One region of the Lactobacillus sp. RTP31084st1_F9_RTP31084_210423 genome, then DNA from elsewhere that is predicted to be linked to it. Evidence: riboswitches for the same ligand, from Rfam matches in the RefSeq annotation. Region 1 holds a riboswitch; the other holds the start of a gene.
The links. A riboswitch is a leader RNA that binds a small molecule or an ion and turns the genes downstream of it on or off. The one in region 1 is predicted to bind FMN.

Region 2: it holds a riboswitch for FMN, as region 1 does, so the genes downstream of both, AB5359_RS02120 (ECF transporter S component) here and AB5359_RS02580 (riboflavin biosynthesis protein RibA) in region 1, are expected to answer to the same signal.

What each region holds. Positions count from the first base shown of each region.
Region 1 covers NZ_JBCOVH010000001.1:514,410-520,424, reverse strand. The annotation lists gene AB5359_RS02610 (heavy metal translocating P-type ATPase) at 1-614, opposite strand, end outside; gene AB5359_RS02605 (ABC transporter permease) at 758-1,228, opposite strand; partial or broken gene AB5359_RS02600 (ATP-binding cassette domain-containing protein) at 1,209-1,860, opposite strand; gene AB5359_RS02595 (hypothetical protein) at 1,970-2,356, opposite strand; gene AB5359_RS02590 (YafY family protein) at 2,430-3,362, opposite strand; partial or broken gene AB5359_RS02585 (ABC transporter permease) at 3,735-3,845, opposite strand; FMN riboswitch at 3,908-4,021, shown strand; partial or broken gene AB5359_RS02580 (riboflavin biosynthesis protein RibA) at 4,134-4,319, shown strand; gene ribH (6,7-dimethyl-8-ribityllumazine synthase) at 4,455-4,874, shown strand; gene AB5359_RS02570 (FAD-dependent oxidoreductase) at 4,981-6,015, opposite strand, start outside.
Region 2 covers NZ_JBCOVH010000001.1:408,382-414,396, reverse strand. The annotation lists gene rpsA (30S ribosomal protein S1) at 1-1,056, opposite strand, end outside; gene cmk ((d)CMP kinase) at 1,119-1,784, opposite strand; gene AB5359_RS02120 (ECF transporter S component) at 1,890-2,483, opposite strand; FMN riboswitch at 2,563-2,673, opposite strand; gene AB5359_RS02115 (LysM domain-containing protein) at 2,745-3,485, opposite strand; gene AB5359_RS02110 (pseudouridine synthase) at 3,547-4,266, opposite strand; gene scpB (SMC-Scp complex subunit ScpB) at 4,268-4,858, opposite strand; gene AB5359_RS02100 (ScpA family protein) at 4,848-5,591, opposite strand; gene AB5359_RS02095 (hypothetical protein) at 5,584-5,946, opposite strand; gene xerD (site-specific tyrosine recombinase XerD) at 5,952-6,015, opposite strand, start outside.

The DNA.
Region 1 (6,015 bases):
GTAGTTTCTACCGTCAAGGTACCATCTTCTAGAATTGTTCCGGCATAGACTTGATCACCTTGTTTTTTATCAGCTGGTTTTGACTCACCATTAACATTGGCTTCATTTAAATAGCCTGAACCTGCGACAATTTCTCCATCAACTGGGACTTGATCGCCGGTTTTAATCAAAATCTTTTCACCAAGATCAATAAAATCTATGTCCTCTTCTTCCGTTGCTCCGTCATCTTGCAAAACCAACGCAGTTTTTGGCGCCATTTTAGTTAAATCAGACACAGCTTTACGAGTCTTTTTAAGAGTAAGTTCTTCTAGAACATCACCTAATGCAAAAAGCCAGGTAACAATCGCCGCTTCATTAAATTCGCCAATAACAATAGCACCAATTACTGCTAACGATACTAAGACATCAATAGAAACTAATTTTACTTTTAATGATGAAATAGCTGTTAACAAAATTGGAATTAAGCCAATAATTCCTACTATTAGCATCAAAACTTGATAAGCAGCATTGATATGGAATAACCACTTAGCTGTTTCCGCAAATAAAATCAGCACAGTATTAAGTGCCAAAATTATCTTTTGATGTTTAACAAAAAATTGTTGAATCTTTACCATTTACATTCTCCTTTGTTTTACATGTTTTAGTTTAGGAGAAATGAGTTTTACAAAAATTGATAACCATCAAGAAAAAGCACTTAATATTGTAAATTAAGTGCTCGTACTTTTAGTAAGATTATTTGAATTTAACTTTTTGTTTATTACGCTTCTTGATTTATTCGCCTAATATCGCATCCCTGCGTCAATCTAATGACTAACCAAATCATCGCGTAAGCAAGGATAAAAATAAATAAAGTTTGCCAATTAATCAACCAATTATTTAAAAACATCATTATTGAAAATAATGCAAGGGTTCCAATAAGATGAAAAATAAATGCTAGTAAATACGATAAGTCCGTTTTAAATAGAAAACTTAATTCGCCAATCAAATCACTGCAAATGAAGACGATAAAAACACTATTTATCGAAACAGCCGTTAACCAAAGGGTATCTATATGAAAAATAAATTTTAAAACAAAACCGATAATCACTAATTGCACGATTGCCCGAATTACGCTAATTAAAATATCTTTGGTTAATCCCAGATTTTCTTTTGCGGAAATTGCAATTGATACTAATACTAGCGCAAAAGCTAAAACTAAGGATAAGTTGCTAACCGTTACATTTTTCATTTACTAAGCCCCTACTTTTAATTTCTAAAACATTTTTAGCTACTTGAATTTCACTCTGATCATGAGTCACTTGTACAATAGTTGTCCCTTGTCGATGGACAGATTCAATCAAACGATGAACTATTTCTTTACTTTTTCCATCTAATCCCGTTGTAACTTCATCAAGTAATAGCACTTTGGGTAAGAAGACAATACTTCGAATTACAGCAACTCTTTGTTTTTCACCGCCTGACAAAGAATTTATTTCTTTATTTAAAAATTCAGCTGGTAAATCTACAATCTTTAATAATGAATCTAGCCTGACTAAATCTACTTCTTTATTTCTGATTTGATAGGGAAAAGATAAATTATCTTTAACAGTTTTGCCAAAAAGAACCGGCTGCTGAAAGCAGTACATTACTTGTCGACGATACTTAATTGGGTCTAATTTTTGAATATCGCTACCATGATAAAAAATAGTGCCCAAACTGGGACTGATTAAGTTCGCAATTAATTTTAGAATTGTACTTTTCCCGCTCCCGTGGACCAATTAAAGTTAAAAAGTCACCATTTTTTATCCCAAAAGATAGATTATTTAAAATAGTTCGTTTTCCCACTTGATAATTAACGTTTTTCAGTTCAATTATTGTCATTGATTATTTCTTTAAATCTTTTCTTTCAATTATAGTACTTTTGCATAATCAAGATTTAAGTGAAAAAGCGTAAAAAATAAAAGTTTGGAGCTAATCTCCAAACTTTTTACTATATTTTCTGTTCAACATCATGAATTTTAACCACTAATACTGCTCGAATCCAATCAAATTGTGCTTTCATTTGATCAAAATATGCGCCTTCATTAATAAATTGACCACTACCGTGAATATGATACCCGCGACCCATACCAGCGGTTCCTTGATAATTATAAGAACCAATCGTAATCGTTAATTCATGCTTAGGATCTTTCTTGAAATCCTGTTCAATTGAATGCATCCCAGCAGCCGGAATCAAAATAGTATCATCCGCAACCACATTAATATATTGTGACCAAGTATTAACCACACTAGCTGGATTGCCATTGATGGAAATAATCGTTGCTGGTCCTTTATCTTCTAAAACGTCTAAAAAATCTTCGTTCATTATCTTTGTCATAAATTCTACCTCCTAAAACCTTTCAGTTTTATTTTATTCCTTAATCCTGACAACCTATGTCAGAATTAGCAAATTAATATTGCTGAATTATTTCATTTAACTTTTCCAAATAGCTATCCTTTAATTCTTTTGGCTTTAATACTTTTACTTCAGAACCCAGAGATATCAAATAGTCGACTAAATAATGTAGTTCTTCCTTGTTATATTTACCATTCAGATATATTTTTCCATGCTTATGGTCAATTTGCATGATTGGGTATGAATTATACTCAACTTTTTGTTCACCGATTTGGGTTAACTGACATTGATAAGGGATGCAATAATGCTCCCGTTCATATTGCCGGAAGCTATCAAGTAATTGCTCTTTATTCATCACCGATTGTTTAGTATTTAGTAGCTTTACTGTTTCAAATTTATCAAGCCGCAAGACAAACCAACGTTTTAAATCCAAATTATAAGCATGACAAAACCAATTCCCTGCTTGGTAGAATATATCAAGCAACTGCAATTTTTGTTCTTCTTTAATAAACTGAAAATTTCGCGCTAAAATTACGCTATTATTCAGACAAGCTTTAAGTAGCAAAGTAAAAAAAGGTACTTCATTCAAGCTTGGCTGACTAATATAGTGAACAAATTCTTTTTGAAGACTAATTTGGTTTTGTAATTTTTGAGGTAGATTCTTTAGTAATTTAGTCTGAATCTTTTGATATTCGTTACTGTATGGCGTTTCACTAAGATTTTTTATTGCCTGTAAAGCGAAAAAGATAGCGTTGATCTCTTGCGTATTAAAACGGATGGGCAATAGTAACTTACTATTAGTAATGTAATAACCACCACTACGCCCAGTTTCACTATAAAAAGCTAAGCCTAACTGCTCTAGATCGGTAATATCTCGCAAAGCTGTTCGTTCAGAAATTGCAAATTTTTCTTCTAGTTCTTTTAAATGAAAGATCTTTTTATCGGTTAAGTATAGTAGTTCTTGATTAAGTCGTTCAGATTTTTTCATAGTTGTGCAAGCTTTCCTGTCAAAAAATGTCAGTCTTTTATTCTATAATAAAGCTGGTAGGCGTTCAGGACAAGGAAGGTCATACTATGGTAGATATTTTAACTAAACAAACCAGCAATCAAAAATTTTCATTTAAATGAAATTTACGTTGACAATGTTGAGGCAGCAAAAAAAGATTTAGGTGTTTTAGAAATCACGCCTAAAACCGCTAGTTACCTAGACCACCGAACTCACCCAATCTTTATGAGAAAGTTTGAGTTTTAGCAGTTAAATTGATAAGAATAATCAAAATCAATAATTAATTTCAAATTTTATACATAAAGAAACATCATAAATTCCAGTATCAATCCACCGAAATTTGTGATGTTTTGTTTATTCTTTTACCAGACGAATTTCACGGTCGAATAATTTACGCATCCCTTTATTGAAGTTATGTGCAATAAAAACAATCGTTGCTTTACTTTTCAGAAAATTCTTTAAAAGAGCCCTATAAATATCATTTGACAAAAAAGAAAAGCAGCTTTATGCCGAATGAGAATTAAATAAATATTCTTCGAGGCAGGGTGAAATTCCCGACCGGCGATAAAGTCCGCAACCCGCGCAAGCGGTTGAACTCTTAATGGTACCGATAGTTATAGTCTAGATGGAAGAAGGATAATTTTAATCTACGCTTATTTGCGTACTTGAATTATTTTTTAACTTGCATACTATTTCTGAACCTCGAAGTTTAGCTTCGAGGTTCTTTTTTTGTTCTGTTAGGAAGTGATTTAAATGGAAAAAGACCAATATTATATGAATTTAGCTTTACAAGAAGCTAAAAAAGGACGCTTCCAAACTTGGAAGAATCCTTTGGTTGGTGCTGTGATTGTCAAAGAATTGAAGATCAAAGAAATCAATTTGCTAACTAATAATCCTGATAAAATTGACCAATTAAACGATTACGGTATTAAGATTAATAAACGTATTCCATTAGAAATTGCACCTAATGATGTTGATCGTTTTTACCTACAAACTAAGAAAAAGAGATTTCATCATTTATTAGAACTCAAGGAGACTGAATATACTGGAAACTTCACTAATACTCATGGAAAAATCGCGATTGTCGTAGCTAAATTTAATGAAATTGTTACTAAAAATTTGGTTCGCGGTGCTAAAGAAACACTTCATCAATTCGGAATCCAAGACGATGAAATTGATGTCATCTGGGTACCAGGAGCATTTGAAATAGGCTTCACTGCTCAAAAACTAATTAAATCTGATAAATATGCTGGAATTATGACTCTCGGTGCAGTAATCAAGGGTGAAACTGATCATTATGCCATGATTATTCAAAACGTAACTAATGCGATTATGCAGATGAATTTACAAGCTAAAATTTCAGTCACTTTTGGTATTTTAACTACAGAAAATATTGAACAAGCTTTGCAAAGGGCGGGCTTAAAAGCAGGCAACGAAGGCTCTTCTACTGCCCAAAGTTTACTTGAAATGATCTCCCTCAATGAGCAATTGTAATTACTAACTATTTTATCCAAACACAACTAAATCCAACAAAAAAACTAGCCATGTTGTAAAAACATGACTAGTTTTTCTTGATAACTTATCTTTATTAATGACTAAATTAGAATCTTGCCATACCTAAGGCATGTTGTGCAGCTAAGTTAAGCAAACTCCATTGACGATCAAATCCTGGTTGGAAGAAGAAGTCTTGTTCAGCTAAGTCTTCCAAACGCATCTTATGACTAATTGCTAAAGCTAAAACATTGCCTTGAGCAGTAATATCATACTTGGAAAGTACTGCACCACCTAAGATTTGGTGAGTGTATGGATTAAAGGTTAAGCTGACATATACCTTAGGATTATCTGCTTCTGGAACATAAGCTGGACGCATGTTATCTTCATAGAAACTAGTTTGGTAATCAAGCTTATTCTTGGCTGCTGAGAATTGATTTAATCCAGCTGTAGCAAAATGATAGTCAAATACACTTAATGCTGAGGCACCAATAACACCTTTGAAGGCACGGTCTGGCTTATCCTCGAAGATATGATCGACCACATATTGAGCTTCTCTTCTAGTAGTAGTGGCTAAGGCAATTGGCATTGGTTTACCAGCTGGAATTGAAAGTGGCAAAATTGCATCTCCAATGGCGTAAACGTCCTTCACATTAGTTCTCAAGTATGGATCAGTCTTAATCCAGCCTCTTTGATCTAAGTCAACTACGCCCTTTAGCCAATCAGTGTTAGGCATTACACCTGCTGAAACGACAACTAGGTCAGCTGGTACATCGCCTTGATCGGTTTTTACGCTTTCAACTTTTCCCTTGCCGTTAAAGCCTTCGATCTTGACACCCATCTTCAAGTCCATATTTTTCTTAAAGGTAGGTTCCAAAACATCGAGTAATTCAGAATTAAGATAGGTTCCTAATGGGCGATCAATCATATCCATTAAGGTTACATGCTTGCCAGCTTTAGCAAATACTTCGCTAGCTTCGGTACCGATATAACCAGCACCAACAATAGCAACATTTTTAATTGCTGGATCGTTAACAGCACTCATCAACTTAGAAGCCCAGTCACGTCCACGCATCAAATAGATATTCTTGAGATCATTACCTGGCACAGGTAAAACTTTAGGAGTTACGCCTGAAGAAAGAAT
Region 2 (6,015 bases), 110 kb from region 1:
CTTGATTGACAATGAGATTCTTCTGTCACTTGGGTCAACGCTCAAAACTTTAACTTTAACAGTTTGACCAACCTTTAAAACATCACTTGGCTTATCAACGTGCTTGTTAGCAATTTCTGAAACGTGTACTAAACCTTGGATTCCATCAGCTACTTCGATGAATGCACCGAATGAAGTTAAAGTCTTAACTTCACCTTCAATGATGTCGCCTTCATGTAAACCTTCAGTAGCTTCTTCAAATGGGGATGGTAAAGTTTGCTTAATTGACAGGGAGATTCTGTGTCTATCGTCATCAATACCGATAACTTTAACCTTAACATCTTGACCAGCCTTCAATACATCACTTGGCTTGTCAACATGCTTGTAAGAAATTTCTGAAATGTGAACTAAACCGTCCACACCACCAACGTCAACAAAGGCACCAAAACCAGTTAAACGTGATACTTTACCTTCAACAGTATCACCTACAACTAATTGAGAAGCAACGTTTTCGAATGCTTCTTCACGTTCCTTTTCGATTAAGTCTTTTCTTGAAAGAATTAATCTGTTCTTGTTAGGATCAATTTCAGTGATCTTCAAGTTCATCTTCTTGCCAATGTAAGGCTTCAAGTCAGAAACGTAACGGTTAGAAATAAGTGATGCTGGTAAGAAACCACGTGTACCAACGTCAACTAATAAACCACCGCGAACAGCACCAGTTACAGTACCTTCAACAGTCTTGCCTTCTTCAAAGACCTTTTCTAATTCCTTGTAAGCTTCTCTTTCCTTCAAACGAGTAACTGAGAAGAAGAATTCGCCGTTTTCTTTATCGCCACCAGCTCTTCTAAGAACTAAAGCTTCAAACTTATCACCAGGTTTTACCAATTGGTTCAAATCTGCGTTACGGTCATTAGTGAATTCACGTTTAGTGATTACACCTTCAACACCTGCATTTTCAACACCAACAGCGATTTGTCCATCTTCAACACTTAAAACTTCAACGTTAACAATGTTGCCGACTTCAACTCCCTGCATTTCTTTTAGAGCATCTAAGAATTGATTACTATTATCTGTCATAATTACCTCCCAATATCATACTTTATTTTAAAGTACTTGATGTCTTTTTTCCACACTTTTGTTTAATTTTTTTGCTTTTTTTGAATTATCTCGCTGATTTTAGCTACAACCTCATCAATAGTAAGGTTTGTTGTATCTAATTCAATTGCATCCGCTGCTTTTTTTAATGGTGAAATTTCACGATGAGAATCTTTATAGTCGCGAACTTCAATATCATGTTCAATATCTTTCAAGTCTTGGTGAATTCCTTTTTCTTGAAAATCTAAAAAGCGTCTCTTAGCTCTTGATGCCACACTAGCGATTAAGAAGATTTTTACCTCAGCATCTGGTAAAACTGTCGTCCCAATATCACGGCCATCCATAATAACATTATGTTTACCAGCCATTTCACGCTGTAATTCAACCATCTTTTCACGAATTGACTTCAAGGCTGACACTTGAGAAACATTCTCAGTAATTTCTGGAGTTCTAATGGCAATTGATACATCCTTGCCATTTACATAAACCTTCTGTTCTCCATCTTCTTGCTTAAATTCAATTGTGCTCTTGTCAACCAGGTCTAAGATCGCCTTTTCATCCCCATAGTCAACGTGATTGTCGTGTGCAATTAATGTACATGCTCGATACATTGCACCAGTATCGATATAAATATAGCCTAAATTATGCGCGATAATTTTAGCAACTGTACTCTTCCCCGCTGATGCAGGACCATCAATAGCTACTTGCATTAAAAAATTGAGTCCTTTCTTTTTCATTCAAAGTAAATTCTACCATAAAACAAAAACCAGAAGTCACTCGACTTCTGGCTAAACATAATTCTTTTAGAAAATATTTTAGAAATTACGTCTTACAAACTTCTCTAGAACAGGTAATAAAGTTTTCGCTAAAATCAAAACAACAATACTGTTAATCAAACCCTTAATTAAGTTGAAAGGAATAATAGCAGAAACAACGTAAGTTAAAAGTGATGAGTTTAACTTAAATCCCATTAAAGAAATATACATTGGAGTTAGAACAAAATAATTTGCTAGTGACATTACTACCGTTAAAGCTAGTGTACCGACAATTAAACCAAAAATTTGATATTTTACTTTATCCTCATGTTTTTTACTGATGAAATAAAATGGCAAGATATAAGCTAAACTTGCTAAAAACGCAGCCAGTTGTCCGATCATTGAAATTGGATTAAAACCAGAAATAAAAAGACTCAATAATGACTTAAAGAGTGCAATCATTGTTCCGCCCAATGGTCCAAAAACTAAGGTGCTCAAGGCAACAAGTGAATCCGAAAAGTCCATCTTCAAATAATCAAAGCCTGGAATAATTGGGACTTCAATTTTCATAATTAAAAATGCCAATGCACCAATCATTGCCCAAGCAAGCCAATAAGCAAGTCTGACATGACTTAAACTAGTTTTTCTTTGCATGATGATTCCTCCATAACATACAAAAGGTCTGTTGCCTCAGCAACAGACCTTATTAATCTAAATCATGTTTAGTTTTTTAGTCTGTCTTCTTCCATCTAGACTTTAACTATCGGTACCTAAGGTTCAACTACATCGTAGCTCGCGGACTCTAACCGCCGGTCGGGAATTTCACCCTGCCCTGAAGACAACATCCTTTTATTTACTTTTTACAAGTAAATAATAATACTTCTTAACTAAATTGTAAATAATAATGTTTTTTAATTACTTAAGTTTAATTGATTGACCAATACTAATACTATCAGCTGATTCTAAACCATTAAGCTGCTCTAAATGATGCACTGAAGTGTTATTTTCACGAGCAATTTTTGATAAAGAATCGCCTTCTTGAACAGTGTAAGAACTTGGTGCTTGATTTTGTGATGAGCTGCTTCCACTGTTATTCTGCCAGGTATTTTGATTATTTTGGTATGAATTTTGGTTTGCTTGTTGAGTTTGACCTTGAGTAGTAGTTTGACTAGCACTAGAAGCATAAGATTGGGTACTGCTTTGGCTAGTTTGACTACTTTGAGACTGACTAGTTACAGCTGGAGTTACGTCATGAGATTGGCTTGACGATTTCTTCTCTTCTTTCTTCACACTACTCTTAGACTTACTCTTCTTCGAAGAACTACGCTTAGGCTTTTTACTCTTAGATTTATGAGACTTAGAAGAACTCTTTGAAACTTTAACACTCTTTTCAGCCAAGTTATTAGAATTAGAGTGCAACTTTGAAGAAACAATCGGAATCAAGGCAATCAAAATTATTGCAACTATAATCAACCCAGCCCATAACTGACTATGGTTTGTACCCTTAGAGTTCTTATCTGGACGACTAGGAGTTGGTTCGGGTGCAGGCTCTGAACGGTGGCGATGATGCATCGCACTTCTAGACGTTGTCGGACGTTCAAAATGCTTGTAAGGACCCTTAGGTTCTTGATTGTCCTGAGATTTATTTTCCTTCATTCCAAAATCCTCCACAATTATAGATTATTAGTTTTATTTTATCATAGCTTGACAAGTAACGTTAGTCAGATAAGTGATTTAACCGAGAGACTTCTTCATGCGTTAATTCGCGATATTCACCTGAAGTCAGTGATTTTAAAGTCAAGAAAGCATACTTTTCACGAGATAATTTTTCAACAAAATGATGAACTGCTTCAAACATCCTCTTAACTTGGTGATAATGCCCCTCATGAATTGTTAATTGAACAATTTGAGTATTTTTCTTTTCATCAGTCTTCAGAATCTTCAATTTTGCTGGCGCACTCTTACGTCCATCAATTCGAACCCCATGTGTAAGAGAGTGAATATCTTCTGGAGAAAGAAGTCCTTTAATTTTTGCCACATAAACCTTTGGCACTTCATTACGAGGATGCATCAACTTATTAACTAATTCACCATCATTAGTCATTAATAATAAGCCTGAAGTATCATAATCAAGACGACCAACTGGATATAAGCGATATGGTACATCTTCAAAGTAATCGACAACAGTCTTTCTGCCCTTATCATCTTTTACTGAAGAAATTACGCCACGAGGTTTGTAAAACAAATATGTGTGGAGTGTTTCTTTCTCAATTGGAACTCCATTTACTTCAATTTTGTCGCTCGGTTCAACTTTCGTTCCCAGCTCAGTAATTCTTTTACCATTAACAGTTACTTGCCCAGCTGTAATCATTTTCTCAGCCTTACGTCTTGACGCAACGCCGGCTTGTGCAATTACTTTTTGCAATCTTTCAGCCATTTTACTCTCCTTCATCAAAATTTATTTCTTTGCTACTTCTCTCATCCTGATCAAATAAGTTCACAGGATTGTCATCTGATTCAAACTCTTCTATTACTGGTAAATCAGCCAAACTTTCATAGTTAAAATACTGTAAGAAATAGTCTGTAGTCACATATAAGTTAGGGTGGCCAGGTACGTCTTTTTTACCATTTACTTTAATCAGTCCACGCCAAACTAAAGTCTGCAATGCTCCTGATGAGTTAACACCTCGTAAATCATCAATTTCAACCCGTGTTATCGGTTGACGATATGCAATAATTGAAAGTATTTCAAGAGCTGACTGACTTAAATTCTTCGATAAATCTTTTTGGAAAAATTTAGAAATAACATTCCCGCATTCCGCACTGGTAGTTAATTTATAAGTATGATTAATGCAGATCAGTTGTAAGCCAGAGTTCTCATCATTTTTAAGTCGATCTTTTAGATGATTTGCTAACTCTCGTAATGCCGATGGTGAAATTTCTAATAATTGTAATAAATTATCTGTTTCCAAACCATCATCCCCTGCTGCATAAAGGAGAGCTTCTAATTGTGCTTCTTTACTTGCCATTAGTCTCAACTTTCTCTAATTCTAGGTCACCAAAGTCTCTATTTTGCTTTACTAAAATTTTATGATCACGACATAATTCTAAAGCTGCTAAAAACAACCCAATTACCTGATCAAGATCCTGAAAATTCTTAATACAGTCAAAAAAGCTAACCTTTTTTCTATGGTGAAGTTTATCCTTTAAAAATGTCGTCATTTCTTCAATTGAAGTTTCATGAACTTCTATTTGTCCCACTTGTGGTTTTCTTAATTTAAAACGCTCCAAAACGACTTTAAAAGTATTAGCCAGCTCATCACTTGTAATTTTTCCTAAGGGAAGAGGCTCAACTTCTTTTTTAGGCGAAACAGATGGATCTTTAGCCACAGTAATTGGCATTTCTTCATCTCGTTTCTTAAAGTATTCCGCAATTCTTTGAAAAACTGAATATTGGACCAGCTGCTCAACTAGTTCAGCACGCGGGTCTTCCTGATATTGATCTTCTTCAACAAAGTCATTTTTGGGAAGTAAATATTGCGATTTAATTCTAAGAAGAGTTGATGCCATCACAAAATACTCGCCAGCAATTTGCAAGTCTAAAGTCTGCCAGCGAGCCAAATTAGCTAAGTATTGTCCAGTAATCTTCGCAATTGGAATATCGTAAATATCTATCTTTTGTGATCTAATTAAGTGCAAAAGTAGATCTAATGGTCCCGTAAAATTTGGAAGATCTAAAGTTAATTCATCGACATTATTCATCGGTCTTATCTTCCTTTAAATAGCTTAATAAAAAGGCCCAGTCAGGTAAAGCGGTAATCATTTTATCAGGATAAAGATGCTTTAGATCTTTCATTACCAAGCGTTTGGTTTCTGAATCACGCATTGTTGGATCAAGAGATAGATAGCGAATAATTATAAAGTTTTTTTCTTCTTGAATGCCAATAATACCTCTTGCGTTACCCTTTTCTTTATAAATAAGAACTTCAAATTGATTAGAATCACTAGTATATAACTTCATCTCTTCTTGTAAGTTCTTAATATTTTTAAAATCTGGAAGATAAGACAAATATCCCATTACAGTTTTTTCATAGTCTTTTTTATATTTGCTGATCATAATATTTAAGCACGTGGATGTGCTTGATTATAAACCTCCAAAATATGCTTCTGCGTCAGATTAGTATAG